Regions from separate parts of the Paraburkholderia sp. A1RI_3L genome, predicted to be linked through region 2. Evidence: riboswitches for the same ligand, from Rfam matches in the RefSeq annotation. Region 2 holds a riboswitch; the other holds the start of a gene.
What was found. A riboswitch is a leader RNA that binds a small molecule or an ion and turns the genes downstream of it on or off. The one in region 2 is predicted to bind cobalamin.
Positions count from the first base shown of each region.

Region 1: it holds a riboswitch for cobalamin, as region 2 does, so the genes downstream of both, cobG (precorrin-3B synthase) here and PXJ20_RS18435 (TonB-dependent receptor domain-containing protein) in region 2, are expected to answer to the same signal.

Region 1 is NZ_JARCHA010000013.1:76,104-79,765, reverse strand. Features, by position in the region: gene cbiE (precorrin-6y C5,15-methyltransferase (decarboxylating) subunit CbiE) at 1-1,091, opposite strand, end outside; cobalamin riboswitch at 1,190-1,445, shown strand; gene cobG (precorrin-3B synthase) at 1,576-3,090, shown strand; gene PXJ20_RS27405 (precorrin-8X methylmutase) at 3,083-3,662, shown strand, end outside.
Region 2 is NZ_JARCHA010000006.1:241,788-245,449, forward strand. Features, by position in the region: gene PXJ20_RS18435 (TonB-dependent receptor domain-containing protein) at 1-1,290, opposite strand, end outside; cobalamin riboswitch at 1,414-1,693, opposite strand; gene PXJ20_RS18440 (ATPase) at 2,041-2,433, shown strand; gene PXJ20_RS18445 (cell division protein ZapA) at 2,430-2,744, shown strand; RNA gene ssrS (6S RNA) at 2,871-3,052, shown strand; gene PXJ20_RS18455 (EVE domain-containing protein) at 3,170-3,628, shown strand.

The sequences.
Region 1 (3,662 bases), on a different contig from region 2:
CGCCACGCCACGAGCGCAGCATCGCCCTGCAACGTCACCGCGTTGGCCACGAGCCGGCCGCCTTCCCGCAGGTTCGACCAGCACGCCTCCAGCACGCCGGGCACGGTCACGCCGCCGCCGATGAACACGGCATCGGGTGCCGGCAAGCCAGCCAGCGCATCGGGCGCACGGCCCGCCACCAGCACGAGCCCGGGCACGCCGAGCGCGTCGCGATTGTGCTCGATGAAACGCTGACGGTCCGCATCGGCTTCGATAGCAAGGGCACGACATGCGGGATGCGCGCGCATCCATTCGATACCGATCGAGCCGCTGCCCGCGCCCACGTCCCAGAGCAGTTCGCCGGGACGCGGCGCGAGACGCGCGAGTGTGATGGCGCGCACGTCGCGCCTGGTGAGTTGGCCGTCGTTGAGAAAAGCGTCGTCGGGAAGACCGCAGGTGAGCGGCAACGAACGCGCGTGCGTGGCCTCGCATGCGAGGGCTACGACGTTGAGCGCGGCCACGTCCTTTGCTTCGTCGGTCTGCCAGGCGGTTGCGCGCGTGTCGATGCGCCGTTCGCGATCTCCGCCCAGATGCTCGAACACGTGCATGCGCGTGGCACCGAACCCGCGCTCGCACAGCAGCGCCGCGATGGCGGCCGGCGAGCCGCCGTCGCGGCTCAGCACGAAGATGCGCGCGCCGTCGTGAAGATTTGCATTCAGTGCCGCAAGCGGGCGGCCCACCAGCGACACCACCGCCACTTCCTGCAACGCCCACCCGAGCCGCGCCGCCGCGAGCGAAAGCGACGACGGCGCCGGCAGCACGCGCCATTCGTCGGCGGGCAATGCCCGCGCGAGCGTAGCGCCTACGCCGTACAGCATGGGATCGCCGCTCGCGAGCACGCACACCGGCTTGCCGCGACGCGCGAGCACCGGCGCAATGTCAAACGGCGAGGGCCAGGGCTCGCGTTGCGCCCCAATGCGCGCGGGCAGCATGGCGAGGTGCCGCTCGCCACCCACCACCACATCTGCTTCGAGCAACGCGCGCCGCGCGGCCCGGCCGAGCCCGGCAAACCCGTCTTCCCCTACCCCCACCACCGTCAGCCAGGCCGGCATCGCATCGTTTCCTTTGAGCTTGATCAGTGCCGCCTCGCCTTCGCTTGTTCGGGCTTCCATGCGGCCTCGCCACGGGGTCGTGCCCGTCGCAAAAAAGAGGATAATACCGCCTCGCCGGTGCCCTACGGGGCTGAAAAGGGAACACAGCAAAGCTGTGGCTGCCCCCGCAACTGTGAGCAGAAAGTCCGCGCCGCCACGCGCCACTGGACGATCGGGCAAGCCAGCCGATCCACCGGGAAGGCCAGCACGGACGCCGGGTCGCACATGGTGTTCAGCGCGTTTTTTCGTGCGTCGTCCATGAGGCAACCCGGCAAGCTGCGAGCCAGGAGACCTGCCGGCAAGAACGTTCGTGCAAGCCAACACCGGGCGGGGTGCACCGGTGCAGCGTGCTCTCCTCGCCACGCAGGGAGCGCACCTGGCCGCAGCGCGACGCCTGATTCTTCGTTGAGCCTTCTCACCGATTTCACTGAACGAGCGCTGCGCATTGAGCCACGATTTCTCTCTTTCGCTTCGGCCTTCCGCCTGTCCCGCGCTTACGCGCATCGTGAACGCACGCGACGGCGGGTTGTGCCGCATCAAGCTGCCCGGCGGCGAACTGCTCGCCGCGCAGGCCGTCGCGATTGCCGAGGCGGCCAGCGAACACGCGTCCGGCGTGATCGAACTGACGAACCGGTCCAACGTGCAACTACGCGGCGTGCGGGCGGGTCACGAGGCCGCGTTGATCGCGCGACTGCTCGCGGCGGGGCTCGGGCCGCGGCAACTGCCGGGCGCGTCGCCCTTTGCGTCTGACGCGTCATGCAACGCACCGTCGTTGACCCCGCGCCTCGCTGCCGCCGACGACGTGCGCAACGTGATGGTGAGTCCCACCGCGGGCCGCGATGCCGGCGCGCTCATCGACACGCGTCCGCTCGCCGCGCAACTGCTCGCGCTGCTGGAAGGCGAGCCGCGTTTCGCGGCGCTCTCGCCGAAGTTCGCGTTGCTGCTCGACGGTGGCGAGCAGCTCGCGGCGCTCGATCATCCGCACGACATCTGGCTCTCGGCCATCGCGCCCGAGCAACATGCCGACGAAACGTGGTTCGCGTTCGGCCTCGCGGGCAAGCCTTCGTGCACGCAGCGCTGCGCACTGGCCGCCGTGCAGACGGCCAACGTGCCCGCGCTGGTTCGCGCGCTGCTCACGCTCTTTCTCGACCTCGCCGGCCCCGACGACACGCGCATGCGCCACCTCGTCGCCACCCACGGCGAGGCCGCGCTGCTCGAACACCTGGCATGCCGTATCGATTTTCCGTTGCGCCGTGACGCCGCCGTCGACGCGTGGCGCCGCCAGCCGGCCGATGCATCGCTGCGATTCGGCGCGCATCGGCAACGCGATGGCGAACGCTGGTACGTGGGGGCCCAGCCGCCGCTCGGTCGGCTCGATGCGCCCGCGCTGCACGAACTCGCGCGGCTGACCGAACAGGTCGCCGCAAAGCACGGCCGCGCGACGCTGCGCGCCACACCGTGGCAAGGCCTGCTGCTGCCCGACCTCGAAGCGGCCGCGCTAGCGCAGGTCGAACGTGGGCTGGATGCACTCGGACTGATTCAGGACGCGCGGCATCCGCTCGCAAGGCTCGTCGCGTGCGCCGGCTCACCGGGCTGTGTGAAGGCGCATGCCGACACGAAAGCCGATGCCCTCGTGCTCGCGCCGCACCTACCTGCGGACATGAACGTGGAAGTCCACCTCAGCGGCTGCGTGCGCTCGTGCGCCGCCGCGCACTGCGCGCCCTATACGCTGCTGGCGGTGGAACCGGGACGCTACGACGTCTATCGGCGCATCGAGCAGGCGGCCGCGCAAGCGCCTTCCGATGAAAACGAAGCTCTTGACCTGGCCTTGCGCCCCGAAAACCCGCGCTTCGAACACCCGCGCTTCGGCGAACGCCTCGCTGCCCACCTCACCCTCGACGAGGCTGCCCGCGTGCTTCACGCGGCACGCCCGGACGCCGGAGTTTCTTCCCATGCTTGATTACGTCCGCGACGGCCAGGCCATCTACCGCGAGTCTTTCGCGACGATACGCGCCGAGGCCGATCTCTCCCGCATCCCGCCCGACCTCGAAAAGCTCGCGGTGCGCGTGATCCACGCGTGCGGCATGGTCGATGTCGTCGATGCGCTCAAGTTTTCGCCGGGCGCCGGCACGGCGGGGCGCGAGGCACTCAAGCGCGGCGCCCCGATTCTCTGCGACGCCCGCATGGTGGCCGAAGGCGTCACGCGCGCGCGGTTGCCCGCGGCGAACCCGGTGCTCTGCACGCTCGGCGACCCGGCCGTGCCGCAGTTGGCACGCGAGCTTGGCAACACGCGCTCGGCGGCGGCGCTCGAACTCTGGCGGCCTCATCTGGAAGGCAGCGTGGTCGCCATCGGCAATGCGCCCACGGCGCTCTTCCATCTGCTCGACATGCTCGACGCGGGCGCGCCGCGGCCCGCGCTGATTCTCGGCTTTCCGGTGGGGTTCGTGGGCGCCGCCGAATCGAAAGCAATGCTCGCCGCCGACAGCCGCGGCGTGCCCTACGTGATCGTGGCAGGCCGGCGCGGCGGCAGTG
Region 2 (3,662 bases):
GTCGCGCCGCACGTTCGCCTGGAACTGGCTGCGTCCGAAGCGCCCCGTATAGCCCGCAAAGCCCGAATCGACGTGGCGGTTCGGCGCGCTGTACTGGTTCGAGTCAAGCATCTGGTCCAGATGCTCGTAGCCCACCTGGATCTTCTGCTGCGGCGCGAGCATGAAGTCGTTCTGCCAGGTGTACTGACGGTTGTCCGAGTTGAAATGGTCCGTATAGACACCGTTGAGTTCCGTCTGGCTGCGGTCGTTGCCCGTTGCGGCAACGAGGTGCGTGGTCCACCAGTCCGTCACCTTGCCGTTCGCGAATACCGAGGCCTGCTGCACCTTCGTGTAGAGATTGTTGAGATCGGTCGGCACGCCGTATGCGTTGTCGTAGCTGCTGTTGCCGTTCGACTGGAAGAAGCGCACGCCGGCGTCCCAGCGCTCGTTGAATGTATGACGCAGCGACGCCGATACGCTTTCGTTCAGGTAACCGTTCGCGTTCGGATTCACGGCCGGCACGAGCGCCGGATTGATCGACGAAAAGCCGTCGTCCTTCGCGCGCGCGAGCGACACGCTGAAGGTCGTCTTGCCCTCGGCATCGAGCGCGCCTGAGACGCCCACCTGCTGGCGCTGCGTGTGATAGCTGCCGTATTCGGCCTCGAAGTTGAAGCGCGGCGGGTAGCTGCCGCCGTTCTTCGTAAAGATCTGCACGACACCGCCAATCGCGCCGGAGCCATAGAGCGCCGACACGTTGCCGTTCACCACTTCGACGTGATCGATCTGGTCGAGTGGAATCTGCGCGATCTGCGCGCTGCCGAGGCTCGTTGAATCCACACGCACGCCGTCGATCAGCACGAGCGATTCGCTTGCATCCGCGCCGCGCATGAAGAGCGTCGCCGTGGAGCCGGGGCCGCCGTTGCGCACGATCTGCGCGCCGGGCGCGAACTGCAGCAGGCCGGGCAGGTCGCGTTGGGTGGTGTCGGCGATGTCCTGGGCGTCGAACAGCGTGGTCTGCGGAATTGCGTCGGCAAGGCGCTGCGGCGCGCGATCCGCGGTGACGACGACGGGAGCGAGGGTCCGGTCGCCGGCGGTGGGGATCTGCGCGGATGGTGTCTTTGTGGCCGCGCTTGCAGCGGCGGCTGGCGCGGCGCGTGGCGCGTCAGTGGTGCTGTCCGTGGACTGGGTGGCAGGGGTTGAGCCGATGTCCGAACTCGACTGCCCGGCCGAGGGCGCAGCGGACTGCGCAAAGGCGGCCAGCGGCAAGCCCGTCAGGGCGAGCAGCGTCGCGCGGGCGATAGGGGTAAGCATGGAGCGATTTTCCTGTGGTAGCGTGCCCGGCTTCGCTCCCCGCGAAGCCAACGCGTCATGAGGCACGCACACACGCCAGACAATCCACCAGGGCCGCAGCCGCTGCCGGCAATGCTGGCGAAGCGGCGCGCCTCGCCCTCTGGCCGGTATCCGGGCTGACGACGCATCGATTCGCCTTCCCACGCACGTGTGCGCAGTGGCTTGCAGGCGCGCCGCGCGACGGATGGAACCGTCGGCAGCGCACGTCGAATCGATAGGCACGCGGTGTCATGCGCGTGCGGTCGCTTACCGTTGCGGGGGCAGCACAGGTTGACGCGTCCGGGGACGGACTGCGCTCCCTGTTTCCCGTTTAACCACGCTTGCGTTGGGCGCAGGCGCGGGCACCAGAGTGCGGCAAGTGTAAGGAGACCCGCTCGCGAGCGTCAAGGAAGCCCTGGACGCGACCGGGACATGGCGGCGAGACATCAAGAAACGCCGCGAAAACTGTCAAAGATGGTCAAGAACGTGGTAGCGGCAAGTGTCAAATCCGCAGCGGCCTGCCTCGTTTATAGGGGAGCACGAAAGAGCACGACAGCGGGCAGCCATGCACGAAAGTGCCTCGCGGCAAGGGCGCGCACGCAATCCGCGTTCGCGGACGCGCGTTGCAGGGGGCTTCGCAGCAGGAAGCCGGCTGTTACGTCTCGAAACGACACAGATGACAGAAGCGTCCGCATTCCGCGCTAAAATGCCCTCCTTTAGAGGACGCAGCACATGCTCAACGAACTCGAAACACTCTCCCAGAACATCGGGCGGCTGATAGAAATCAATCAGCAGCACCACGAGGCGCGTCACGCGCTCGAAGAGCAGGTCGCGCAATTGCACGCGCAACTGGATGGCTCGCGCGCCGAAATCGAACAGCTGCGCGAGGAACGCAACGCGCTGCAGGCGGAACGCGACACGCTGTCGGCAAAGATCGACGACGCGCAGGTCCGGCTCAACGCCATCCTCGAAAAGCTGCCGCGCGCCAAAGGCCAGGGCGAACCAGACAACCAGCTCGACCTGCTCGCTTCGTCGCAACAGGAAGAAGAGCGCGAAGAAGGACATGACGCGCACGGCGAAACGGCTTCGGGAACTCACGAAGTGCGCCACGGAGAAAACGCATGAGCACGAAACTGATCGAAGTCTCGATTCTCGGGCAGAACTACCGTCTCGCCTGCTCGCCCGAAACGGAGCCCGCGCTGATCGAAGCGGCGGCTCGCGTGGATGCGGAAATGTCGAAGGTGCGCGAACACAGCAACGTGCGCGGCACCGACCGCATCGCGGTCATGGCAGCACTTTCGCTCGCATCCGAACTGCTGCGCCTGCAGACGAGCGTACGGCACGGCGAGGCTTTCCCGGCCGAAGAAATCCGGCGTACAATGCGCCAGATGAACGAGCAGCTGGGTACTGTGATTCAGCAGTACGGCGTGCAGTAAAGATTGAACGGCGGGATTGAACACAGCGCGTTTAATCCATATATACTGCGCTCTTCAACAAACCGGCCGCGCAGCAGTGGCGCGAAAAAACGGTTTCAGCAGGAACGGTTTCAACAGGTTTAGTCAGCTTCCCTGCCTGGTTCGCCAAGGTCATATATTCCTTGAACCAATGCCATGTGCACGGTTGCGGAAATTTGTAGCACGGGCGTGCGCGTCACTCTGTCTGATGTACCCGAAGTGCTGCTAACTGCGACCAATTCTGAACCTCAGGTTCAGGATGCCGGCCTAGCGGCTAAGGCGGGGACCTATTCGAACGGCACCGGACTCTCGTCCGGTGCCGTTTTACTTTGGGGGCTGCTGTCTTGCCGTTCCTTTGCTGTGCAGCCTCTCTCCCCAACGCTCACTTTCGACGTTCACTTCGACTCATGCGCTACTGGCTGATGAAGTCCGAACCGGACGAAGCAAGCATCGACGACCTCGCCAAAGCACCCAGGCACACGCTGCCCTGGACCGGCGTTCGCAACTATCAGGCACGCAACTTCATGCGCGACACGATGCGCATCGGCGACGGCGTGCTGTTCTATCACTCGAGCTGCCCGGAGCCCGGCATCGCGGGACTCGCCGAGGTGTCGTCCACGGCCTACCCGGACCCAACCCAGTTCGACGCGAAGAGCCCCTACTTCGACCCGAAGTCGAGCCAGGAAGAACCGCGCTGGCTGCTCGTCGACGTAGTGTTCAAGAAGAAGGTGCCGCTGATTCCCCTCGCCGCACTGCGCGAGCACCCAGAGCTTGCCGACATGCGCGTGCTCGCGAAAGGCAACCGGCTCTCCATCACGCCCGTCACCGAAGCCGAGTGGCGCTTCATCACGAAGCACCTCATGTAACGCGAACCCGCGGGCCGTGCGGCGAAGCGTCGTG